4 regions of the Bacillus marinisedimentorum genome follow, and region 1 is predicted to be linked to each of the others. Evidence: predicted binding sites of a transcription regulator. Region 1 holds the regulator's gene; each other region holds the start of a gene.
What was found. Region 1 encodes Rex, which represses fermentation and respiration genes when NADH is low (regulators of the CRP and FNR family bind a similar motif). Its sites were predicted from a motif close to TTGTGAAATATTTCACAA; they were not measured.
Positions count from the first base shown of each region.

Region 2: the regulator Rex is predicted to act here: its motif matches at 1,380-1,397, upstream of A4U59_RS16050 (cytochrome C).
Region 3: the regulator Rex is predicted to act here: its motif matches at 1,469-1,486, upstream of A4U59_RS06320 (nitrate reductase subunit alpha).
Region 4: the regulator Rex is predicted to act here: its motif matches at 1,144-1,161, upstream of A4U59_RS13215 (formate/nitrite transporter family protein).

Region 1 covers NZ_LWBL02000067.1:6,537-9,750, forward strand. Annotated here, with positions in the region: gene A4U59_RS18885 (ABC-F family ATP-binding cassette domain-containing protein) at 1-605, opposite strand, end outside; gene moaC (cyclic pyranopterin monophosphate synthase MoaC) at 764-1,264, shown strand; gene A4U59_RS18895 (redox-sensing transcriptional repressor Rex) at 1,298-1,960, shown strand; gene A4U59_RS18905 (MDR family MFS transporter) at 2,636-3,214, shown strand, end outside.
Region 2 covers NZ_LWBL02000053.1:9,510-12,723, reverse strand. Annotated here, with positions in the region: gene A4U59_RS16065 (M14 family metallopeptidase) at 1-14, opposite strand, end outside; gene A4U59_RS16060 (hypothetical protein) at 346-663, shown strand; gene A4U59_RS16055 (DUF2243 domain-containing protein) at 792-1,229, shown strand; gene A4U59_RS16050 (cytochrome C) at 1,522-1,998, shown strand; gene nosZ (Sec-dependent nitrous-oxide reductase) at 2,090-3,214, shown strand, end outside.
Region 3 covers NZ_LWBL02000019.1:58,134-61,347, forward strand. Annotated here, with positions in the region: gene A4U59_RS06320 (nitrate reductase subunit alpha) at 1-1,408, opposite strand, end outside; gene A4U59_RS06325 (MFS transporter) at 1,730-2,896, shown strand; gene A4U59_RS06330 (CoA-binding protein) at 2,925-3,214, shown strand, end outside.
Region 4 covers NZ_LWBL02000043.1:62,070-65,283, reverse strand. Annotated here, with positions in the region: gene A4U59_RS13225 (alanine/glycine:cation symporter family protein) at 1-42, shown strand, start outside; gene A4U59_RS13220 (hypothetical protein) at 26-280, shown strand; gene A4U59_RS13215 (formate/nitrite transporter family protein) at 266-1,105, opposite strand; partial or broken gene pulA (type I pullulanase) at 1,750-3,214, opposite strand, start outside.

The DNA.
Region 1 (3,214 bases):
AGCGTTTCGATGTCCAGATGGTTCGTCGGTTCATCCAGAATCAGCAAATCAGGTTTTGTCAGCAGAAGTTTGGCGAGAGCAAGCCGGGTTTTCTGGCCCCCGCTCAACGTTGAAATCGGTGTATTTGTATCAAATCTGCTGAAGTTCAGACCGTGCAGGACCGTACGTATATCCGCCTCATATTGATATCCGCCTTCATCTTTGAAGACGAGCTGCAATTCATCATATTCTTTCATGAGCTTGTCATAGGCAGCACCGTCATTCAGTAAATCGGGGTCCCCCATCTTAGCCTCCATGGCGCGCAGCCTTTTTTCCATATTCAGCAGCGGTTCAAAGACACTCAGCATCTCATCCCAAATCGACAAATTGGATTCCAGGCCGGTATCCTGGGCAAGATAACCGAGTGAAAGGTCTTTCGGCTTGATGATCTCGCCTTCATCATAAGACATCTGGCCCGCGATGATTTTCAAGAGCGTGGATTTGCCCGCCCCGTTCCTGCCGACAAGCGCAATGCGGTCATTTGATTGTACTTCCAATTTAATATTCGATAAAATAAGATCAGCGCCAAAATGCTTTGTCAACTGATTTACTTGAAGCAATATCATAGCAGTTCACCTCTATATTCGATAGCTTTAGTGTATCGCACCGGGAATCAGCTGGGCAACCTGGGGCTTTTAAGAATACGCAATTGTCGATTATTCGTTTCAAAAAAGGCCCGATCTCGGGTTATAATGATAGAAAGCAAGCTGAGAGGAGTTTTCGTATGGCATCTGAGTTTACTCACTTTAATGAGCAGGGCAGGGCAAAAATGGTCGATATCGCGGACAAGCAGGCAACCGTCCGGACGGCGCTGGCCCATTCGAGTGTTCAGGTAAGTGAAGAGATATATACAAAAATACAGGACAATGAGATTGGCAAAGGAGACGTGCTGGCAGTCGCTCAAGTTGCCGGTATCATGGCAGCCAAAAAAACACCGGAATGGATTCCGATGTGCCACCCGCTTCAGCTGAAAGGGGTCGATGTCTCGTTCGAATGGCAAAAACCCGCAGATGGCAGTAAAGACGGTGATTATATTCTGCATATCGGCGCAAGTGTCAAAACGAAGGGGAACACAGGCGTGGAAATGGAAGCGCTAACGGCAGCATCCGCAACAGCGCTGACGGTGTATGATATGTGTAAGGCAGTGGATAAAGGAATGATCATCGGCCCGACCTACCTGGTGGAAAAGACAGGCGGCAAAAGCGGAGATTTTCGAAGAGAATAGAACAAAGCGAAAAGCAGTGTTGGGGGTTAAATTATGGAAATCGATAAAAATAAAATCCCGCAGGCAACGGCAAAAAGGCTGCCGTTATACTACCGTTTTCTGAAGAATTTGCATTCATCAGGGAAACAGCGGGTGTCGTCTGCGGAATTAAGCGAAGCGGTCAAGGTTGACTCAGCGACAATCCGCCGTGATTTTTCTTACTTCGGTGCACTTGGCAAAAAAGGGTATGGGTATAATGTGAGCTATCTGCTGTCATTTTTCAGGGAGACGCTTGACCAGGATGAAATTACAAAAGTCGCCTTGATCGGTGTCGGTAACCTTGGCAGGGCCCTTTTGCATTACAATTTCACCAAAAATAACAATACGAAAATCGCAATGGCATTTGACGTGAATGAGAACCAGATCGGAACTGAAATCGGCGGCGTGCCGATTTACGATAGTGAAAAGCTGGAAGAGCGGCTTGGAGATGTATCTGTCGCCATTTTGACGGTGCCTGCACCCGCAGCGCAATCCGTCACCGACCGCCTTGTGAAAGCCGGCATCAGCGGCATCCTGAACTTCACTCCGGCCCGGCTGGCGACACCGCCTCATATCCGGGTCCATCATATCGACCTTGCGATTGAACTGCAGTCACTGATCTACTTCCTGAAGCATTATCCTCTCAGTGAAGGTGAGCAGGAAGAGGCAGAAGAATAAAACGAACCCGCGGTTTTTGAGTAACTGGCAGGGTTGAAACATAAACGAATATATCTTTGGAGGTGGAATCGGCACGCTGATTCACACCTCTTTTTTGTTGTTATCGTAACGGTCAACGGCATTTTCAAATTTCTATTAACTGGGGTACATGGGCTTTTCATATTGTTACCTGAATTATGCGTTCCCGAAAAGGTCTTCGGAGTTCCAAAAAGGAAACGCAACGAGCTATGCGTTCCGGAAAAGGCTTTCGGAGTACGAAAAAGGGAACGAATCGATACTATGCGTTCCCAAAAAGGTCTTCGGATCACCGAAAAGGGAACGCATCAAGTAATTCATCAGCATAAGGAACGGACAGATTTCAGCTAATTCAAATTTTTCTTCCCAATCATGCTCTTAAATTTAACATCAACAAGAAGACCGGAACCCAAACTGGTCTTCTTATTATTTAGTGTGTTAATAAGCTCACTCGAACCTGTAAGCGGTCCCAGCCGTGGGTTTTAAAAAGTTAAACAAACGTTTATTTAAAAAGAGAATGCACCGGTCACGAGGGCTGCTGGAGATTTAAACAAACGTTTATTTAAAATTGTCTGCCGTCTATTCTTTTCACAGCCCTATTTTGATGTATGATAGAGATAAAGAAAATTTCGGAAAACGAAACAACCGGGGGATAGAGAGATGGCGAAAAAAATACCTGAAAAGTGGATGGTGGTCATTGCCGTTTTGCTCGGCACATTCACCATCATTTTAAATAACAGCATGCTGAATCCGGCAATTCCTGAACTCATGGCAATCTTTGATACGGATGCGGTTTCAATCGGCTGGGTGATTACCATTTTTATGGTTTCGATGGGGATCACGATGCCGCTGACCGGCTATCTTGGCGATAAGATCGGCAAGAAGAAGCTGTACATGATTGGGCTTGTTTTGTTTTTGATCGGGTCTGTCCTTGCTTCAATGGCATGGAGCCTCACATCATTAATCTTATTCCGCGCCATACAGGGGATTGCAGGTGGTGTCATGATGCCGCTTTCGATGGCTTTGATCTTTGAAGTGTTTCCGCGGGAGGAACGCGGGCTTGCGACCGGGGTGTGGGGCATCGCGGCCATGATGGCGCCGACGATCGGCCCGACACTTGGCGGAACGATTGTTGAAACGAGCAGCTGGCATTACTTGTTTTTGTTCAATATCCCGTTCGGCCTCCTTGGGCTTGCCGCTTCCGCTTATTACTTGAAGTCGACGGAAAAGGTGAAAGAT
Region 2 (3,214 bases), on a different contig from region 1:
AGCTTTTTCTTCACAAACATTCCTCCTTGAAAAAGTAAAGTGGTGTTCAGGTATACCGCTTCGCCTTTGAAGACTTTTTACCCTTCCGAGTGATGAAAAAGGGTTCTTCCATCCTAAATAGTTTCAGATATGAAGAAAAGTGATGAAATCCTACCCTTTTTCCTGCGTTCATTTTCCCTTTATTAGTCGGATGATGTCGAGATTTTTGGAAGAAATGTGAGTTATGGATTGGGGATTTATTCGAACGCATTAGGATAATAAACCTCAATCACTGTTTTATTTTTTGAAAGGTTGTTTTCATAAATATTGCTGCTAATTTAAAAAAAGGTTATTACACACAGGATTTTGCCGGATCACTGGTTCGGCCCGGCAATTGGCGACCTTGCCCAGTCGCTTGGCATGAGTGCAGCCGGGCTGCTCTTCATAAAACTGGCGGATCCGGGCAATGAAACCCCCGCTAAGGATGCATTCAGCTACAAGCAGATGCTTGTTGATGTATTCGTTGGCGGAGGTTTTGTTACAGCGGCTTCCATCTTTTTGATAACTGCTTTCGGGGCGGTGCCGGTCCTTATTGCTGCAGCTGTCATCACCTTGGGCTGGCTGGCACTCGGACTGTTTATTTCGGTAAACGTTAAGCGTTCAGTTCCTGATGCCAGAGGATGAAAAGAACGTTCCATTTTCCTTAACAGGGGGTAGGTAAATAACAGGATAGCTGCATTTCCTTATTTATCCTTAACAATAGACGCTTCTAAGATAGAACCAGGGAAACAAACAGGCAAGGGGGAAAATAGATGGAACACGAAAATCGGAACCTTTTGACTTCAGCCATCCTTTTAGGCCTCGGCGCAGGGGGTGCGATTGACGGCATACTATTTCACCAGCTGCTGCAGTGGCACCATATGCTGGACCATGATCATGTTGGCCTGGCGATCTTCACTGACGGGCTGTTTACCATTCTGTTCTCCGCTTTGCTCTTATGGGGCGGCGTCAATATATTCCGTCACGCACAACGCGGAGAACTTGGCACCAGCCTCCGGACATTCACCTCCGGCATTCTGATGGGGGCGGGGGCATTTAACCTTATTGAGGGTATTATCGATCATCATATTTTGCAGCTGCACCGGGTGCGCCCGGCGTCAGAAAACCCGCTGCTCTATGATATCGCCTTTCTGCTCATCGGCCTGATCCTGTTTTTGATCGGCTGGGCATTGCATCCGAAGGAGGAATGAAGCGGTGCCTGTCACTCGTCGATATATGTCGAATCAAACACGATAAAGCCCGGATAACCGGGCTTTTTGTATGCGCAAAATTCGACAGGTGCCTGTCACTTTGCAGTGTTTTATACACTGAGGTGTATTTATGTGCGAAATATGAAGAAAGTGTGAAACTGAGCACAAAAGTTGGGTGAAAACAGGCAAATAGTGATTGGTATCACACTTGTTTGTTTGATAATTGCATAAGATGAAAGCGAACGATAGGGAACAACATGTCCCATTCAAACCAGATGAAAGGGGTGAAAATATGAAGCAAACGCTCATTATTTTCATTGCAGCAGCAGTTGTCGGTTTCAGCGGAGGTTTTTTCGCATTTGAAGGATTCGGCAAGTCCGATTCAGCTTCAGAATCAGCCTCAACGGAAGTGAATGACAGCAGTACATCAGAGGAAAGCGCTGGTGAAAATGAAGCACCGGAAGCCAAAGAGGAAGAGAGCAATCAGGATTCCGGGGCAGAGACTGTTTCGGCCAGCGGTGAAATCCTTGATCAGCGCGGATGCCTGGCGTGCCACTCTGTTTCTTCATTGAATTTGGAAGGCGGAGCAACCGGTCCGGATTTATCAGACGCGTACACCTCAGTTGAAGGAAAGCACGGCAAACCGATTGGCGAATTTTTGAAAGAACCGACGTCGGCAGTCATGTCGAGTGTAATCGGCGGCCAGCCGCTGACAGATGAAGAACATGCCGCCGTTCTGGAAGCATTGAAGGCTGCATCAGAAAAATAATTGTAAACGGATTCAAAGAAGAAACGGACCCTATTGTTTTTATAAAACCAAGTTACCCAATGGATTTACTACCTATTTGGAGGTGTTTCATTTGAAGAAGACAATACCGGCAATCTCCGGTTTGCTGGCAGGTTTTTTAGTCGCATTCATCTTTTTTACCGATTTCTCCCCGCAGTCACAGCCGCAAGGAAATGCCAGCGAAAAATCGAACGCGGAAAAGGTTTATGTCCCGTTTGGTGAAAAAGATGAGTATTACCTCTTTGCTTCAGGCGGCCACTCAGGCCAGATGTTCGTGTACGGTGTGCCGTCCATGCGCCATATCCGCACATTGCCAGTTTTCTCTCCGGATTCAGCAACAGGATGGGGATTTGACAAACACTCACGCGAAATGATGGGTGAATACACGTGGGGCGATTTGCACCATCCTGCATTCTCGGAAACAGACGGGGATTATGACGGCAAGTACTTGTTCATGACGGATGTCGGCAACAGCCGGGCCGCAGCAATGGACCTTGAGACATTCACAACGATCGATATGATGGACGTACCGAACACAAGCGGCCCTCACTGCGCGATGTTCGTCACAGAAAATACGGAGTACATGTTCCTGCCGACTCGTTTCGCCGTTCCGATCGGAAGCGAGTATGAGTCACTTGATGATTACAGCGAAAAATACCGCGGCGTCATGTCAGCCGTCACATTCAATCAGGAAACCGAAAAACTTGATATCGCATACCAGGTTGCACTTCCGCCTTGGTCCTATGATCTTTCCGATGCCGGTAAAGGCGTATCAAAAGATTGGGCCGTCATCACGACTTACAACACGGAAGAAGCAACGACTAACCTTGAAATCAACGCTTCCCAGGCTGACCGTGACTATATCGTCCTGTTCAACTGGAAAGAGCTTGAACAAATGGTCAAAGACGGCAAGTATGATGAAGTGACAGACCAGAAAATGATCTTCCCAGAAAAGCATAAAGGCGGCATGTACCTTGTACCTGTTGCAAAATCACCGCACGGCGTCGATGTTACACCTGACGGCAAACGGTTCATCGCATCAGGAAAGCTTGCACCGACAAACACTGTTTACTCGTTTGAAAAAGCATTCGAAGCCATTGAAAATAAAGATTTCGCTGGAGAGAAGAACGGAATCCCTGTTTTGAATTATGACTCTGTCATGGAACGCGAAGTGAATCCTGAAAATGCACTCGGACCG
Region 3 (3,214 bases), on a different contig from region 1:
TCATCAAATCATATACAGTTGTCACATGTTTTGACTCCCCATTAATGACAAGCTTTTTCATCGGTACGGCCCGGTTTTTGACCGATTTATCCTTTGCCCCGAAATACGGCATTCTGACAATGCCGATTTCGTCTTCCATTCCCTGCATGGAGAGGCGCGGGTTAATATCCGCTCCGGTTACCTCATCCTTCAATTCGAGATTCCATTTTTTCTTGTCTTCCCATCTGGAACCCATCGTGCCCTGCGGCACTGAAGGACCGCCGGTGATATCATCGAGCAGTGCCGGTTTCCATTCCCCGTTGCCTGTCTCTATGCCGAGGTCATTGGCGTTCAAGAAGCGGCCAGCCTGATAGTTTTCACCGTCTTCATCAAGTGTCACCAGGAATGGCAGATCGGTATATTGCTTTGCATAATCGATAAAGTAATCCGTTTTCCGGTTGATATAAAATTCTTTTAAAATGACATGTCCCATGGCCATGGCGATTGCGCCGTCTGTACCCGGTTTTACCGTCAGCCAGTCATCTGCGAACTTCGTTGACTCCGCGAAATCCGGGCTCATGGAAACGACCTTTGTTCCTTTATAGCGGGCCTCCGCCAGGAAGTGAGCATCCGGTGTCCGTGTCATCGGGACGTTTGATCCCCATGTAATGATGTAGCCGCTGTTGAACCAGTCACTCGATTCCGGAACATCCGTCTGATCACCCCAGATTTGCGGAGAAGCCGGCGGAAGGTCGGCATACCAGTCATAAAAACTGAGGATCGGACCGCCCATCAGCTGCATGAAACGTGCACCGGCAGCGTGGCTGACCATAGACATGGCCGGAATCGGCGAAAAGCCGATATTACGGTCAGGGCCGTATTTAATCGTTGTGTAAAGGAGGGATGATGCAACAAGCTTTAATACTTCATCCCAGTCTGCTCTCACAAGGCCGCCTTTCCCGCGGGCATGTTTATAAGTACGTGTTTTTTCGGGATCTTCCACAATGCTTTTCCAGGCATCAAGCGGATTATCAAATTGCTCAAGGGCGTTTCGCCACATTTCAATTAATACTTTTCTAACATAGGGATATTTCACTCTTAGCGGGCTGTAGATATACCATGAGAAACTTGCGCCCCGCGGACATCCGCGCGGTTCAAACTCGGGCATATCAGGTCCGGTTGTCGGATAATCGAGCTGCTGCCCTTCCCATGTGACAAGGCCGTCTTTCACATAAATGTTCCAGCTGCAGGATCCCGTACAGTTAACCCCATGTGTTGAGCGGACAACTTTATCATGCTGCCAGCGCCTGCGGTACATGTTCTCCCAGCTGCGGTCGCTGTAGTTCATTTCACTGTGTTCCCCTGAAAACTTCTCAACAGGCTTCAAGTAATTCAATCTATTCCAAAGCGGTGAACGTTTTTGTTTCATTCCTTTTCACTCCCTGGTCATTCTTGATGACTACATCGTAAGTTGATTATCAATGGGGCGATGTTAGATTTATCACATTTTTCAGATGTTCACATTATTGCAACATATCAATCAACAATGCAGGTATTTTAGACGCTGAACGTTTTGATGCATGAACAGCCGCTGTAAGGGAATGTGAGTAACAAATAATGAAAACGCGCGGAACCATCAGATCTTTTTTTCGACAAAACTGTGAACAGTAAAGAAATGTGATAACGCTCACAGGTATTGCAATTGTTTGTTTTTATGATAGAAGTAACAAAAAACGAGGAGTTGAATGGTATGAACAAGCAAAAAGCATTGTTACCGATAACGACCCTGGCGATGACTATCGCATTTGCTGCCTGGGCAGTCATTTCACCGATCGCCAGTACCCTGCAGGAAATGTATAACCTTTCCGCTACGGAGAAAAGTATCCTGGTTGCTGTCCCTGTACTTCTGGGCTCGGTCATGAGGATTCCGCTCGGCATCATGACTGATAAATATGGAGGAAAGAAAATGTATACCGGTCTGATGCTCTTCCTCATTATTCCGCTCATCGGGGCCGGCTTCGCTGATTCCTATGGAATGCTCATGTTCTGGGCTTTCTTTATCGGTATGGCAGGAACATCATTTGCGATATCAATCGCTTTCGTCTCAAAACTTACTCCTCCTGAAAAGCAGGGAACGGCACTTGGAATTAACGCTGTCGGTAATATCGGAACCGCGGTAGCCGGCTTTACATTACCGACGATTGCGGCATCATTCGGAATTCCATGGGTGTTCTGGAGCCTCACTGTCCCTGTCTTTATTATGGCCGTTTTATTATGGTACTTCACTCCTGAAACGAAGCCTTCAGCCAGCGCAAAGACAGTCCTTGGCGCACTGTCTGTCTTAAAATACGGATCAACATGGATCCTGTCACTGTTTTACTTTGTCACATTTGGTGCGTTTGTGGCTTTTGGTATTTATTTGCCGACCCTGCTTGTTGACCTGTACAGTGTCACGCCTGTCGATGCCGGATTAAGAGCGGCTGGATTTGTTGTCCTGTCAACATTGATTCGCCCGGTCGGCGGTATTCTCGGAGATAAGATTGGTGCTGAAAAAATCCTTATTTTCGTCTATGCGGGAATTGCCGTTGGAGCTGTCTTCATAGCCCTATGGATAAATAATTTCATCATCTTTACTGCGGCAGCGCTATTCATCGCAATAATGGTCGGCCTTGGAAATGGTTCCGTATTCAAGCTTGTTCCGCAGATGTTTCCGACACAAACAGGTACAGTCACAGGCATAGTCGGCGCCTGGGGCGGACTTGGCGGTTTTTTCCCGCCAATCCTGATGGGGATTGTCATGGATTTAACGGGAACCTATACGCTCGGATTCATCCTTCTTGCAATTCTTGCTGCAGTATGTTTGGTTGTTAACTATAAAGTTTTTTTTCATGGAAACCCTAAGACTGTAACTAACTGATGTATTCGGAAAGGGGAATTTAATAACAATGCAGATACCAGGTGATGAAACACTCAAAGAAATATTAACCCCGCCAAAGCGTGTGGCTATTGTAGGATTATCAGGGAAGCCTGACCGGGCATCCAACGAAGTCGGCGGATACTTGAAAGAACAGGGGTTTGAAATCATCCCTGTTAATCCTGGAGAAAATGAAGTGTTTGGAATAAAAGCCGTGAAAAGTCTTTCTGACATTGAAGGGCATGTAGATATTGTCGATGTGTTCAGAGGTTCTGAACACTTGCCCGAGATTGCTGAAGAAACCGTGAAGATAGGCGCTGA
Region 4 (3,214 bases), on a different contig from region 1:
AAGAAAGAAAAAGAAGCCGCTGCAAATGAAGCAGCAATTTAAACAAAACGGCGCCCTCACCGGCGCCGTTTTCATTTATGTATCAGGTTGGTTAACCGCGGCTTTGGTATACTCTGCAGGTATTCGTTTTCACCAGGGGGGCGAAAATGCGGCACCCGTTCTTGCCTCTCTTCGGAAGCTTTCAGAAATCAAGTGCGATTCCGAGCGTATCCGTAGCCTCGCATTAAAAAAAGCCTCCCTGACTGACCAGGAAGGCGAGTGTATGCTAGCTGCTCACTGATTGATGTGGAGAACTTGTAAGTACCGCCTGCTGAACCGCTTTATTCTCAGCCGGCTTTTTGGACGTTTGCAGGTACGTATACAGTGCTCCGACAAACACGCCTCCGCCGACAATATTTCCAAGCGTGACAGGAACAAGGTTATGAACCATTCCGGCAACGGAAATGGTTTCGGGATGCGGCAGCATTAGAGCGAGCGTGAACAAGGACATATTGGCGATGCTGTGCTCATAGCCGGAAACAAAGAAAGCAAATACAAGTAAAATCGTCATGGCCAGCTTTGCCCCGTCTCCTTTCGCCTGCATAGGAATCCAGATAGCGAGGCATACGAGCCAGTTACACAGGATTGCGCGGAAGAACAGTTCGGATGCGGTTAGGTTCATTTTCGTTTCCACAACATCCATCATCATATGATCTGGTCCAATCGCTGCAAACAAACCCGTCATGACAAATAATCCGGCAAAAAAGGTGACACCGAGAAAATTTCCGGAATAACAAAAGAACCAGTTTTTCAGGAGGTCCGCAGCCCCTGTCTTCTTCCGCAAGGCAGCGACAGTGAAATACATCGTGTTGCCGGTAAAGAGTTCAGCTCCGCCCCAGATAATGAGCATTAGGGCAATCCCGAAAGAGATGCCGCTCATTAACGGAGTGAACGGAGACTGTGCCTGATAAAATGTATCGCCAAGCCTGAAGCTTACAATAACGGCAAAACTGATGTAGATGCCGGCAAGAACAGCCCGCATTATATATTGAAGAGGATTCTGATTGAGCAGGTCCGCCTTTTTTGACGCCAGCACGGTTATTTTTTCAATTGCTTCTTTTTCCATTGTGCTCTTCCTTTCTGTTTTCTTGTCTATTATTTTATTTGTGATTTATTTCACAATTTGTTGTGCAACTATAGAGTACTCCGGAGAAAGAATGGTTTCAAGCCAAATAATGAATTGTTCTTATGATTGACAAAGCATCAAAACTGTAAGCGGTTGCCGTGAAAGTGGGGGTTGAAGACTGCTTCCGGGTGTGCTATTGAACGAGGACACACCGTGAAAGACACTGACAGGTGTGATCCATGGTATTACAAATTGTATTTCGGTGAGGGTTGGCGGAATGTCCCAGGCACGCCCTGCGGCAGAGAAGACACCGTGAATGCGGACGAGGGAAACAGGGACGGATGCCGCACTTGTACCTCTGGTGAAAGCGGGTACCTGCGGGAGACTCAGCTCCCTTTTGAAACAGCCTTCTATGATATATAACATAAGCATCTGACCAATTTAGTCCAGGAAAACTCACGAAAATCCCTGGATTTCAATTGCAGGCAACAGCCAAAACGTAAAGAAAACTCGCAGATGGCGAGCCTTTAGGCGAAGACAGAGGCGTAGTTGCCCTTATCTATAATCTTAACGTGGAAATACTCCCTTGCTGACAATTTATACTTTCCTATATGGCAAAAAAGTCCGGCCAGTGCCGGACTCCCTCACGATTCTATTTCTTCTTCCAATATGAGCACAAGGGTGCCGATTGCCGGAATCACCGCCTGTTTCCCTTCTATTTTAGCGATTTCCTCATACCCGGCCTTTTGCCCGTTGACTGCGATCTTCCAGATTCCGTTTGCAGGTAATTCCAATTCCATTCCGATCCGGTTAGCATTGTGCGCAACAAGGATGCACGGGGCGGGATCGCCATTGGCATGGCCGGACAACGTGAAGGCGACTGTTTGCGGCGGGCAATCAAGAAAATGCAAATGCTCCCTGATCTGTTTTTTGCTTCTCATCCTGAATGCCGGATGCTGTTTCCGAAGAGCAACCAGTCCTCTTAAATAATGGACATCCTCTTTAAAAGCGGCGCAGCGGTGCCAGTCAAGCCGGTTCACTTCATCAGGTGATTTATACGAATTGTGATCGCCATTTTTCGTCCGCATGAACTCCTGGCCGGCATGGATGAATGAGATGCCCTGGGATGTCAAAATAATACTGGAAGCGAGTCTGTGCATCTTTTTCAGCTCGGCAATTTCCGCATCAGGATTCGATGCTTTAAGCTTATCCCAGAGCGTCAGGTTGTCATGGACTTCCACATATGAAACAACCTGCCCCGGGTCTACATAAGTGGCGATTTGATCTTCGTAATCCATTCCTCCCGCAATCCCCTGTTTGACCTGTTCTTCAAGTCCCGGCCTGCCGCTCACAAATCCGTTATCATCCGCTATGAACACACTGCCTTTCAATCCGTCGCGGATCCGGTCGTCAAAATGTGCGATCCCTTCCATTTTAGCTGCGTTTTTCTGTGTCGCTTTTGTTTCGCCCGGCAATGGGGTATTGAGATCCCAGCCTTCACCCAGGACTAAAATCGTCGGATCGATCTTATTCAGCGCTTGCCTCACTTCATTCATCGTCTCGATATCATGGATGCCCATCAAGTCGAAACGAAAGCCATCAATCTTATATTCATTTACCCAGTACAGCACTGAATCGACAATGAATTTCCTCGCCATTTTCCGCTCTGAGGCGATGTCGTTGCCGACACCGCTTCCGTTTGCAAGGGTGCCGTCTTCGTTGTATCTGAAAAAGTAGCCCGGCACAAGCGCATGAAAATGGGACTCATCCACATCGTAGATATGGTTGTACACGACATCCATAATGACTCTAAGGCCGTTTTCATGGAAAGTCTGGATCAGTTGTTTCAGCTCTTTGATTCTTGTATATGGATCAAATGGATTGGTCGAATAAGATCCTTCCGGGACATTGTAATTTTTCGGGTCATACCCCCAGTTGAACTGTGGTTCATCAAGTTTCGTTTCGTCAATTGTCCTGAAATCGAAAATCGGGAGCAGCTGCACATGGGTCACGCCAAGTGATTTGATATGGTCCAGGCCCGTTTTGATGCCTTTAGGGCCTGCTGTGCCCGTTTCGGCGGCGCCAAGAAACTTTCCTTTATGATAAATC